Methylomagnum ishizawai: one gene and its partner. The protein of the gene in region 1 interacts with the protein of each later gene in a pairwise test. Links are inferred from orthologs where the notes say so. Each region holds a gene or a part of one and is shown on either strand. Other genes may lie near its edges. The genes, in order: typA and rlmKL.

What was found.
Region 2: the proteins of typA (region 1) and rlmKL interact in binary tests that used the Escherichia coli proteins (3 or more experiments, as listed by UniProt). The link is inferred for Methylomagnum ishizawai from one-to-one orthologs.

The regions. Positions count from the first base shown.
Region 1 is NZ_FXAM01000001.1:2,291,996-2,298,363, forward strand. The notes cover bases 1,912-4,807. They hold typA (translational GTPase TypA), read left to right. Parts: upstream 1,912-2,395; coding sequence 2,396-4,219; downstream 4,220-4,807. Other genes in these bases: B9N93_RS10135 (potassium transporter Kup), read left to right, coding at 1,912-2,230; pssA (CDP-diacylglycerol--serine O-phosphatidyltransferase), read right to left, coding at 4,285-4,807. Outside these bases: B9N93_RS10130 (fatty acid cis/trans isomerase), read right to left, coding at 1-154; more of B9N93_RS10135, read left to right, coding at 344-1,911; more of pssA, read right to left, coding at 4,808-5,031; ilvC (ketol-acid reductoisomerase), read right to left, coding at 5,117-6,133; B9N93_RS10155 (Uma2 family endonuclease), read right to left, coding at 6,204-6,368. UniProt on the Escherichia coli protein: A 50S ribosomal subunit assembly protein with GTPase and nucleotide-independent chaperone activity, required for 50S subunit assembly at low temperatures, may also play a role in translation.
Region 2 is NZ_FXAM01000001.1:3,553,651-3,560,126, forward strand. What follows is about bases 1-3,004. They hold rlmKL (bifunctional 23S rRNA (guanine(2069)-N(7))-methyltransferase RlmK/23S rRNA (guanine(2445)-N(2))-methyltransferase RlmL), read left to right. Parts: upstream 1-367; coding sequence 368-2,641; downstream 2,642-3,004. Other genes in these bases: B9N93_RS15915 (hypothetical protein), read right to left, coding at 1-136; B9N93_RS15925 (acylphosphatase), read left to right, coding at 2,772-3,004. In the rest of the region: more of B9N93_RS15925, read left to right, coding at 3,005-3,053; B9N93_RS15930 (nitroreductase family protein), read left to right, coding at 3,498-4,097; B9N93_RS15935 (DCC1-like thiol-disulfide oxidoreductase family protein), read left to right, coding at 4,205-6,112; B9N93_RS15940 (MotA/TolQ/ExbB proton channel family protein), read left to right, coding at 6,205-6,476. UniProt on the Escherichia coli protein: Specifically methylates the guanine in position 2445 (m2G2445) and the guanine in position 2069 (m7G2069) of 23S rRNA. Methylation occurs before assembly of 23S rRNA into 50S subunits.

The DNA of each region.
Region 1 (6,368 bases):
CAAGGCGATGTGTATATTGTTCGCCGGTTAGCCAGCGTGGTTTGGGGTGGGCGGGTCCGTACAGGACCGAAAAATCCTGTTTCGCCACGAAAGCCGCGCAGCCGGCCAATAAGGCCAGCCCCAAGCATAGGAAGAGCCATTTCGGTGGGTTCATGGATCGAGCCGTTTTTTTTTATGGGTCCGAGGGAGCGGATACCGGGCCGCCATGGCCGGGTCCGAGGCTGTTTTAAAGATAATAATAAATTTCCGATGCGTACCTTTGGTCGATCCTTCCCGGTGTCCCGCCCGCCTGATCCGATCCCCTGGGACGGGGTGTTTCCATTCACCTTCCACACGGTCCACGATGCCCTCCACCCTTTACGCTTCCATTCAACCCAAAGATCAGAAAAACCTGGTGATCGCCGCCCTGGGCGTGGTGTTCGGGGACATCGGTACCAGCCCACTTTACACGATGCGCGAATGTTTCGGAGGTGCCCACGCGGTGGAACCGACCCCGGACAATATCCTGGGGGTCTTGTCCCTGATCTTCTGGGCCATCCTGATCGTGATCTCGCTCAAGTACGTGGTCTTCATCATGCGGGCCGACAACAAGGGCGAGGGCGGCATCATGGCCTTGATGTCCCTCATCACCCAGAAGGCGCGGATCGCCCCATCCTGGCGCGCCGCGCTGATGATGCTGGGGCTGGCGGGGGCTTCGCTGTTCTATGGCGACGGCATCATCACCCCGGCGATCTCGGTGTTGAGCGCGGTCGAGGGCCTGGGGGTCTTGAAGCCGGAGCTACACGCCTACGTCATCCCCATCGCGCTGACGGTATTGATCGCCTTGTTCGGGGTGCAGCGCAGCGGGACGGCGGTGGTCGGGGCGTTGTTCGGGCCGATCATGGTGCTGTGGTTCCTGGCCTTGGCCGGGTTCGGCATCCATAGCCTGGCCGGCGCGCCCGGGGTGTTGGCGGCGCTCAATCCTTGGCACGCCGCGCATTTCTTCGCCGCGCATGGTTGGCATGGGATTTTGGTGCTGGGTTCGGTGGTGTTGGCGGTGACGGGGGGCGAGGCGCTCTATGCCGACATGGGCCATTTCGGAGCCGCGCCGATCCGCAAGGCCTGGTTCTACATGGTGTTGCCGGCCTTGCTGCTGAATTATTTCGGCCAGGGCGCCTTGCTCATCCAGGATGCCACGGCGGTGCAGAATCCCTTCTACCTGCTGGTGCCCAACGAATGGCTGGCCCTGATGATCGGCCTTGCCACCCTCGCCACCATCATCGCCTCGCAGGCGGTGATTTCCGGGGCGTTCTCGCTGACTTCGCAGGCCATGCACCTGAGCTTCCTGCCCCGTTTGAACGTGCAGTACACCTCCGAGGAGGAGATGGGGCAAATCTATATCCCCTGGATCAACTGGGCGCTGATGATCGGCATCGTCGCCCTGGTGCTGGGTTTCCGCTCGTCCTCGAACCTGGCCGCCGCCTATGGCATCGCCGTGACCGGCACCATGGCCATCGATACCCTGCTGGCCTTCGTGGTGGTCTATAGCCTATGGAAATGGAATCCCTATCTCAGCGGCGTGGTGGCGTTCCTGTTCCTGCTGGTCGATCTGGCGTTCTTCGGGGCCAATTCGCTGAAGATACCGGAGGGCGGCTGGTTTCCGCTCGCCATCGGCCTGACCGTGTTCACGGTGCTGACGACCTGGAAGCGGGGCCGTGATTTGCTGATGGAGCGCTTGAAGGAGGAAGCGATGCCGATCAATGTGTTCCTGGCCCGCGTCGCCGAGCAACCGCCGGTGCGGGTGCCGGGGACCGCCGTGTTCATGACTGGGAGCCAGTTCGGCGTGCCCTTCGCCCTGCTCAACAATCTCAAGCACAATAAGGTCTTGCACCAGACCGTGGTGGTCATGACCGTGCTGACCGAGCCTTTGCCCTGGGTGGCGGCGGAACGGCGGCGGGAAGTGACCAAGCTGGCCGACGGCATGTTCAGGATCGTGTTGCGTTATGGCTTCATGGAAACCCCGAACATTCCCCGCGTACTGAAATCGAGCAGCCGCGAATTCGATATCGATCCCGCCGACACGACGTTTTTTCTCAGCCGCGAAACCCTGCTGCCATCGCCGAACCCCAGGATGGCGCTGTGGCGCATGAAGCTGTTCATCGGGCTGGCCCGCAACACCAGCAGCGCCGCCAGCTATTTCAGGATTCCCTCCGACCGGGTGATCGAACTCGGCACCCAGGTGGTGTTGTGAATCCCGCTCCACGGGGCGCATAGGCCATCGGGTGGACGCTGTGTTTCGCCTTGGGCGGAGCTTGGCATGGAATGCGCTAAGCCGCGCCTGACGGATCGCAGCCCGACTCTGTTAGAATCCCTGGCTTTTCCCATCCCCGCCCGAATCCGGGTTATTTTTCCCATCATGATCGAAAAATTACGCAACATCGCCATCATCGCCCATGTCGACCATGGCAAAACCACCCTGGTGGACAAGCTCCTACAGCAATCCGGCACCTTCGCCGCCCACGAGAAGGTGGAGGAACGGGTCATGGATTCCAACGCCCTGGAGAAGGAGCGCGGCATCACCATCCTGGCGAAGAACACCGCCATCGATTGGAACGGCTACCACATCAACATCGTGGACACTCCCGGCCACGCCGATTTCGGCGGCGAGGTGGAACGGGTGCTGTCGATGGTGGATTCGGTGTTGCTGCTGGTGGACGCGGTGGACGGCCCCATGCCGCAAACCCGCTTCGTGACCCAGAAGGCGTTCGCCCTGGGCCTGCACCCCATCGTGGTCATCAACAAGATCGACCGGCCCGGCGCCCGCGCCCATTGGGTGCTGGACCAGACCTTCGACCTGTTCGATAAGCTCGGCGCGACCGAGGCGCAACTGGATTTCCCGGTGGTCTACGCCTCCGCCCTCAACGGTTATGCCGGGGATAATCCCGACATCCGCGAGGGCAGCATGGACCCCTTGTTCCAAACCATCGTCGACAAGGTGCATCCGCCCCTGGTCAAGGAGGAGGGCGGCTTCCAGATGCAGATCAGCCAGTTGGACTACAACTCCTATGTCGGCGTGATCGGCATCGGGCGCATCCAGCGCGGCGCGGTCAAAACCAATACCCCGGTGGTGGTGGTGAGCCGCGACGGCAAGCAGCGCACCGCCCGCGTGTTGCAGGTGTTCGGTTTCAAAGGCTTGGAACGGGTCGAGGTGCCGGAGGCCAGCGCGGGCGATATTATCGCCTTCACCGGCATCGACGCCCTGGAAATCTCCGACACCATCTGCGCCCCCGACGCGGTGGAGATGTTGCCGCCCTTGACCGTGGACGAGCCCACCGTGACCATGACCTTCCAGGTCAACAATTCGCCGTTCGCGGGCAAGGAGGGCAAGTTCGTGACTTCCCGCCAGATCCGCGAGCGCTTGCAGCGCGAATTGCTGCATAACGTGGCGCTGCGGGTGGAGGATACCGCCGACCCCGACAAGTTCAAGGTCTCGGGCCGCGGCGAACTGCACCTCTCCATCCTGATCGAGAACATGCGCCGCGAAGGCTATGAACTGGGCGTGTCGCGCCCCGAGGTCATCGTCCGGGAAATCGATGGCGAGGCTTGCGAGCCTTACGAATCCGTCACCATCGAGGTGGAAGAGGCCAACCAGGGCGCGGTGATGGAGAAACTGGGCGAGCGCAAGGGCGACCTCCTCAACATGGTGCCGGACGGCCAGGGCCGGGTGCGCCTCGAATACATGATGCCCTCGCGTGGCTTGATTGGCTTCCAGACCGAGTTCATGACCGCGACTTCCGGCACCGGGCTGCTCTACCATGTTTTCGACCACTATGGCCCGATGAAGAAGGGCGATATCGGCCAGCGTATCAACGGTGTGTTGGTGTCGATGGTGGCGGGCAAGGCGCTGGGTTACGCGCTGTTCAACCTACAGGAGCGCGGGCGGCTGTTCATCGAGCATGGCACCGAGGTCTATGAAGGCATGATCCTCGGCATCCATTCCCGCTCCAACGATTTGGTGGTCAACCCGACCAAGGCCAAGCAATTGACCAATATCCGCGCCGCCGGCAGCGATGAAAACATCCTGCTGACGCCGCCGATCAAGTTCAGCCTGGAGCAGGCGCTGGAATTCATCGACGACGACGAACTGGTCGAGGTGACGCCGAAGTCCATCCGCATCCGCAAGAAGCTGTTGTCCGAGAACGACCGCAAGCGGGCGGGCCGCGCCGCCGCCGCCGAATAGGCCGGACAATAAAAAGCCCCGCCGGTCCGGCGGGGCTTTTTTATGCCCGGTGGTTGGGAAAAGCCCTAGACCTTGCGCTCGCTCCGCATCTTGCGCAACCGGACCAGGGTCAGGGCCGGGCCCGACACCGCGTAGCCGCCGAAGATCACGAACAGCATCAAGGGCGGGTTGGTGAACACCAGGGCGAACACCAGCATGATGAGGATGGCCCACAGGAAGGGCACCCGGCCCCGCAGGTCGAAATCCTTGAAGCTGTAGTAACGGAAGTTGCTGACCATCAGGAGTCCGGTGGCCAGGGCCAGCCCGGCGGCGACATAGCTCACCGATTCGGCCTGGATCCCATGGCTCTCGCTGAACCATAGGAAGCCCGCCAGGATGGCGGCGGCGGAGGGGCTGGGCAGCCCTTGGAAGTAGCGCTTGTCGGCGGTGGCGACCTGGGTGTTGAAGCGGGCCAGGCGCAGGGCCGCGCCCGCCGCGTGGACGAAGGCCGCGACCCAGCCGAATTTGCCGAGGCCCGCCAGCGACCAGACGTACATCGCCAGGGCCGGGGCCGCGCCGAACGAGACCATGTCGGCCATGCTGTCGTATTCGGCCCCGAAGGCGCTCTGGGTGTTGGTTAGGCGGGCGACGCGGCCATCCAACCCGTCCAGCACCATGGCGATGAAGATCGCGATGGCGGCGGTCTCGAAGCGATGGTCGAAGGCGGCGGTGATGGCGTAGAAACCGGCGAACAGGGCCGCCGTGGTGAACAGGTTGGGCAGCAGGTAGACGCCGCGCCGGGGTTTGCCAGGGGGGGTGTGGTTGCGTTCCATCGTCGGCTCGTGCAAGGGCGGCATAGAACGGGCGGAACCCCGCCCGCACGGAAGGGCGGACGCTAGGGTCCGCCCGGCGGGTCGATCAGTTCTTGCTCTTATCGACGATCTTGTTGGCCTTGATCCAGGGCATCATGTCGCGCAGTTTCGCGCCGACCTGCTCGATCTGGTGTTCGCGGCCCAGGCGGCGCTTGGCCTTGAGGGTGGCGGCACCGGCTTGGTTCTCCAGGATGAATTCGCGGGCGAATTCGCCGGTCTGGATTTCCTTGAGGATTTTCTTCATCTCCAGCTTGGTGGCCTCGGTGACGACGCGGGGGCCGCGGGTCAGGTCGCCGTATTCCGCCGTGTTAGAGATGGAGTAGCGCATGTTGGCGATGCCGCCCTCGTACATCAGGTCCACGATCAGCTTGAGTTCGTGCAGGCACTCGAAGTAGGCCATTTCCGGGGCGTAGCCGGCTTCGACCAGGGTTTCGAAACCCGCCTGCACCAGGGCGGTCGCGCCGCCGCACAAGACGGCCTGCTCGCCGAACAAATCGGTTTCGGTTTCTTCGCGGAAGCTGGTCTCGATGATGCCGGCCCGGCCACCGCCATTGGCGGAGGCGTAGGACAGGGCGATTTCCTTGGCCATGCCGGAAGCGTCCTGGAACACTGCGATCAAGGAGGGCACGCCGCCGCCCTGGGTGTAGGTGGAGCGCACCAGATGGCCCGGACCCTTGGGGGCGACCATGATCACGTCGAGGTCGGCGCGGGGCTGGATTTGCTCAAAGTGGATGTTGAAGCCGTGGGCGAAGGCCAGGGCCGCGCCCTGCTTGATGTTCGGCTCGATCTTGTCGCTGTAGAGCCTGGCCTGATGTTCGTCCGGGGCCAGGATCATGACCACGTCGGCGGCCTTGACCGCGTCGGCGATGTCCATGACTTCCAGCCCGGCGTTCTGGGCCTTGAGGGCGGAGGCGGAACCCGGACGCAGCGCGACGACCACGGAGACGCCGGACTCCTTGAGATTGTTGGCATGGGCGTGGCCCTGGGAGCCGTAGCCGACGATGGCGACCTTCTTGCCTTGGATGATGGAAAGGTCGGCGTCTTTATCGTAATAGACCTGCATTTAGGTTCCTCTATTTTCTTGGCGCAATATCGATTCAAAAGTGGGACGGGGCTGGCCGTCCCGTACGTACTCAATCCGGCTCGACCCGGTGCGGAAACGCCGGTATCAAGCGCGAATATTCCAATACATCGAGATCATCGTAGAAGCTCAGCTTGCCGGTGTCGTCGCACAGCCAGAATTCGACCGCGCCGCCCCTGAGATATAAATCCTTCTTATGGAGCAGGCGTTCGACGTT
Region 2 (6,476 bases), 1.3 Mb from region 1 along the record:
AAATAAACGCTCCTCGACTGGGAAGGTAAAAAATTTTTACGTAATCTTGAGAACTCACATCATCATCTTCTTCGGCAAAAACCGGCTGCGATAACAACAGGATGATCGATAAAATTGCAAGCTTTAAAGGTTTCATACGGTTCCTCAAGTGAGGATTTTAAAAACTTTATACCCTATAACCATTTCCGAATAACGCCTGAGACACTACGCTAATCCGTCTCACTCATCAAGCGCATCGCTCATTCCAGAATCACCCACAGCAGTACCCTTCACCCAACCGCGACATTCCTCCCGCTATCCTCCCGTCCCCCCACATGCTATGGTGCGTCCCCCCTTTTTTCCATAGCCCATCGCCACACCCGACCCCATGAACCCAACCCACCGCTTCTTCGCCACCGCCCCCCTGGGACTGGAACTGCTCCTGGCCCAGGAACTCCGCGATCTAGGCATCGCCGATGTCACCGAAGCCAAGGCCGGTGTCGCCTTCGGCGGCGACCTCGAAACCGCCTACCGCGTCTGCCTGTGGACCCGCCTCGCCAACCGGGTCTTGCTGCCCATCGCCCAATTCCCGGCGGACAGCCCCGACGCCCTCTACGCCGGGGCCGCCCGCATCGAATGGGCCGACCACATGGACGCCGAAGCCAGCTTCGCCGTCGATTTCGCTGCCAACCGCTCGCAGATTACCCACACCCTGTTCGGGGCGCAGCGGGTCAAGGACGCCATCGTCGATTATTTCCGCGCCCGCTCGGGCACCCGGCCCTCGGTGGACCTCGCCGAACCCGAAATCCGCATCAACCTCTACCTCGAACGCGACCTCGCCACCGCCAGCATCGACCTGTCCGGCGACAGCCTGCACAAACGCGGCTACCGGCTCGACGGCGGCAAAGCCCCGCTCAAGGAAAACCTCGCGGCGGCGATCCTGCTCCGCGCCGGTTGGCCCCGGATCGCCGCCGCGGGCGGGCAGTTCATCGACCCCATGTGCGGTTCCGGCACCCTGCCCATCGAGGCCGCGTTGATGGCGGCGAAAGTCGCGCCCGGTTTGCGCCGGTCCTGGTTCGGCTTCCTAGGCTGGCGCGGACACCGGGCCGGCCTCTGGCAAACCCTGCGCGACGAAGCCCAGGCCCAAGCCCAGGCCGGCCTCAAAAACCTGCCCGCCATCGTCGGCTACGACATCGACCGCGAAGCCGTACACACCGCCCTCGCCAATGTCGAACGCGCCGGTTTGCGCGGCCTGGTCCATATCGAGCGCAAAGCCCTGGCCGAAGCCCGCCCGCGCCTGGCCCACGGACTGGTGGTGGCCAATCCGCCCTATGGCGAGCGCCTGGGCGAAGAAGAAACCTTGGTCCCGCTCTACACCGGACTGGGCGCGACCCTGCGCGAACATTTCCAGGGCTGGCAGGCCGCCGTGTTCACCGGCAACCCGGAACTGGCGTTCAAAGTCGGCATCCGCGCCCGCCGGTTCTACGCCCTCTATAACGGGGCCATCGAATGCAAGCTGTTCAACTTCGAGATCGCGCCGGAACGCTTCTTCACCCCGCGCGAAGGCGGTGCCCCGAGCGAGGCCCAACGCCAGCACAGCGCCTTGTTCCGCCAAGCCCGCGCCATCGACGCCAACAGCGGCGGCGCGGCCATGGTCGCCAACCGCCTGCGCAAGAATTTGAAAAACCTGGGGCGCTGGGCCAAGCAGGAGGGCATCACCTGTTACCGGCTGTACGACGCCGATTTGCCGGAATACGCGGTGGCGGTCGATCTCTACCAAGGCGACAAGTCCGCCGGGAGCGGACTTGGACGTGCGGAGCGCGGCCCGGAGGGTGAGCCCCAGGGAAGGGGCGAACAACAACTGTGGGCCCAGGTCCAGGAATACGAAGCCCCCGCCACCATCGATCCCGCCAAGGCCGAAACCCGCTTCCTCGAAGCCCTGGCCGCGATCCAAGCGGTGCTGGAGCTACCGCCCGCCCAAATCTTCCTCAAAACCCGCCGCCGCCAAAAAGGCACGGCCCAATATGAGAAACAAGCCGAATCGGGCCGGTTCTTCGTGGTGGAGGAAGGCGGCTGTAAGTTCTGGGTGAATTTCGAGGATTACCTGGATACCGGGCTGTTCCTCGACCACCGCCCGGTGCGACTCATGATCCAGCGGGAAGCCCAGGGGAAAAGCTTCCTCAACCTGTTCGCCTACACCGGCACGGCCACGGTCCACGCCATCCGCGGCGGGGCCAGCGCCACCACCACGGTCGACCTGTCGCGCACCTATCTGGATTGGGCCGGACGCAACCTGGAACTCAATGGGATGCGCGGCCATCGACACGAGTTGATCCAGGCCGATTGCCTGGAATGGCTGGCCGAGGCGGTGCGCGGCAACTGGCGCTACGACCTGATTTTCCTGGACCCGCCGACCTTTTCCAGTTCCAAGCGGATGCGCGACACCCTCGACGTGCAGCGCGACCATGTCGGCTTGATCCGCCAATGCGTGGCGCTGTTGGCAGCGGGCGGCAAGCTGCTGTTCTCCACCAACCACCGCAGGTTCAAGCTGGAGACGGAGGCGCTGGCCGATCTGCGGATCGAGGACATCAGCCGCAAAACCCTCCCCAAGGATTTCGAGCGGGATGCGCGGATCCATCGCTGTTGGGCGATCACCCGCTGACCCGGCTACCGGATGCAACGTTTTGTGGTGTAATCTCGTACAGCCTGTAGCGATACACCCAGCAGGCACGGCCCAAAACCATGGGCGTTCATTATCGGAAACTTGAAAACCAATTACAGGGCCGGGATCGATGCGACAGCGCGTGCATGTATGGGTAAGTGGCCGGGTGCAGGGCGTGTATTTCCGGGGAACGGCGAAAACCCAGGCGATGGAATTGGGGTTGGCGGGCTGGGCGCGTAACCTCGCCAGTGGCGGGGTCGAACTCCTGGTCGAGGGTCCGCCCGAACGCATCGCCCAATTCCTGGCCTGGTGCCGGTCCGGCCCGCCCCTGGCGCGGGTGGACGAATGCCGGGTGGTCGAGGAAAAGCCGCTGGGCGATTGCGTGGGTTTCGAGGTGCGGCGCAGCCATTGAGCCGTCCGCCGCCCATCCGATATAGGTACCGATGCGGATATATCCGCAAGGACCGGCATGGTTAACTTGCCACCCAGAGGCGTTATCCAAGGGATGGGGACCATAACGGCGGAGGAAAAGGATTCCGGGCGGCCCAAGGAGGGGCGGCAGGGATGAAGACTGGTTCAGGACATGAACCGATGGAATCCCGACAATCCGGTTTCCCCCGCCGTGGCGAAAGGAATCGCCCGCCTCGTAACCGTCGGTCGTTCGAAGTCGTTGATCGCTTGGCCGGGGTGTCGCCCGGTCTCTGAAGCCCATGCCGCCCAAGCCGGTCGTTCCGGCTTGGGCGGATTTTGTTGGTTCTACCCCCGGCGGTCGGGATTGCCGGTTCGCCCATCCCCCCTGGAGTGGCGGTACAATTCAGCCCGCCCGCGGCCGCGCCGCTTCTTCCAGGACAGCGCCATGTTCGACAAACCCGCCCTGACCCAAACCCCCATCGCCGATCCCCTGGCCCGCCGCTGGAGTGGCCGGGCCTACGATCCCACCCGTCCGGTCGAGCCGGAAAAACTCGCCGCCTTGTTAGAAGCCGCCCGTTGGTCGCCCTCCTGTTTCGGGGACCAGCCCTGGCGCTATCTGATCTGGGACCGGCTGGGCGATCCCGAGCGCTGGCGGCGGGCCTTCGACTGTTTGGTGGAAGGCAACCGCGGCTGGGCCGCCCATGCGCCTTTGCTGATGCTGGCCTGCGCCGACCGCCAGTTCACCGATGGCCGTCCCAGCCGCTGGGGCCAGTACGACACCGGGGCCGCCAGCATGAGCCTGTCGGTCGAGGCCACCGCGCTGGGCCTGATGGTGCATCAGATGGGCGGCTACGATCCCGCCAAAATCCGCGCCGAATTCGCCATCCCCGAACGTTACGACTGCATGGCGATGTTGACCGTCGGCTACCAATTGCCCGAAAGCCAAATCCCCGAAGACCTCAAAGCCCGCGAATACGCCGCCCGCAGCCGCCGTCCCCTGGGCGAAAGCTTCTTCGTCGGCGATTGGGACCGGCCCTACGCCTGAAGCCCCGGTTCCACGGCACTTCCCCGCAGCCAGCGCAGCCGTGGGGGCGGATCGATCCGCCCTCCGGTCCCGTGTTGGCGCATGAATCCGCACATCCGCTCCCCGACATGTACAAAACCATTTTGAATCTCGTCGCCCAAGGGCTGCAAAAACCCGTGCCCGCCACCGGACTCGGGGTTTTCCGCATCGCCTTCAGCTTGGTGATCTTGCAGGAAATCCTGTTCCTCTATTACTTCCGTCATTTGATTTTCGACCCGGTGCCCTATCTCGACCGGGCTTCGCCAATGCTGCATTTCTTCCTGCTGGTTTGGCTGGCAGTCGCCGGGTGTTTGGTGCTGGGCTACCATACCCGTAAAGCCGCCGTGTTCAATTATCTATTCTGGGTCTTGTTCGTCTGTTTCACGCCGATGTGGCAGGATTTCGACGGCGGTTTCGACCAATTGATGACCAGCACCAGTTTCCTGCTGATCTTCCTGCCATCCGAGCGGGCCTTATCGCTGGATAATCTGCGCCATAAACTGCGCTATTCCGTCCCAGGCTCGCCTTATCAGCCCCCCACCCAGGTCACGGTCTTGGCCTATTATCTGCCGTTGGGGATTTCCTTGGGCCTTTTATATTTCGATTCCGGGCTACATAAGCTCTCCTCGGAATTTTGGCGTAATGGCATGGGCGCGTGGTTGCCGCCCACCATGCCTTATTACATGTCCGCCATCGACATGAGTCAGCTGCTGAATCTCAAGGGTTTCGAGCAGCTTATCGGCTATGCCATCATCTTGTTTCAATTCCTGTTCCTACCGCTGTTTTGGCAGCGGCGGTTCCGGGTACCCTTGATGCTGGCAGGGGCGACCTTCCATGCCGGGATCATCCTGTCGCTGAATATCTATCCCTTCGGTTTCGCCATGCTGGTGCATTATCTATTGATGGTGCCGTTCCGTTGGTGGCGGGAGATACACGATAAACTCCGCTTGGCGCAGCCGATCCTGACCGTGTTCTACGATCAGGATTGCCCCTTGTGCAATCGCACGGTGATCGTGGTGCGACATTTCGATGTGCGCGGGGCTATCGACTTCAAAGGCTTACAAAGCCATGCCCGGCAATATACAGCCTTGGATGCCATTCCCGATGATAAGCTGTTGACCGACCTTTATGCCCTGGATGGCCAAGGGCGCTTGTTCGCCGGATTGGATACTTATATCAATATCCTCCAGGCCATGGGTTATACCCTGCCCTTGGCTTGGCTCATGGGTTTGCCGGGCTGTTACGGTTTGGCCGGACAGCTCTATCGCAAGATCGCCGATAACCGCGAGCGCTGGGTTTGCGACGGGGCTTGCACGGTGATTACCGCGCCTCCGTTCGAGGACGAGCGGCCTTTTTCCCGTGGGTATGCCCGTTATGCCGCGACCGAGCGCCAAACGGCCCAGCGCATCGCCAAATTCCTGGTTTTGGTCCTGGTGCTGCAATTGAATAGCACTATCCATTACGGCCTGTTATATCGCTGGGCGCAGCGGCCCGCCGATCCGGCCCTCGCGATATTGGATCATCTGAGCGATTCCATCATCAATTATTCCCACGCCTTTTTGGGCATTACCCCGCACGCCTTATATATGCACGACCATTTCGCGGGCTATAACCATATCCTGGCGCTGAGTTACCGGGATGCATCGGGCCGGGAAACCTGGTTGCCCTTCGTCAACCAGGAAGGCCGCTTGCTGGCGCCGCATTGGGGCCGGGTGCAATCGATGTGGGCGAATGTGGCGGTCACTTCGCATATGGGCCGCGACCGCCTGGAGAAATTCCTGCGCAAAATCACGGCTTATTGGGCCATGGAATTGGGCATCGATCTCAAGGACGCCGATTTCGTCATCAAGCTGAAGGAAGTCCAGGTACCCATGGCTTGGGAGGACGATTTACGCCACAAGAATATGGCCGCGCCCTGGCGGGATATCGGCGTGGTGCAATGGCGGGGCAAGACGATGCGGGTGGATATTCCCGGCTTGGATATCGAAGCCCTGTGATGAAGACGGCCTCCCCACCCGTGACTTGAATCACGGGCGGGTAGCCCAAGCTCCTGTTAGTATTAGCGGCTTTGTTTGACGGGGAGAGGACCGTGTTCGAGATCATCACTTCGGGCGGCTGGATGATGTGGCCCATCATCGCCTGTTCCGTGCTGGCCCTGGCCATCGTCGTGGAACGTTTGTGGACCTTACGCCCCCAGCGGATCGTTCCGCCGCACCTGGTGAACCATGTCTGGGGGCTTTACCGCAAGCACCAGTTCGACACCATGCAACTCCGCGCCCTGCGCATGGGTTCGCCCTTGGGCGCGGTGCTGGCGGCGGCGCTGGCCAGCCACGGCCAGGGCCGCGCCGCGATGATGGAAAG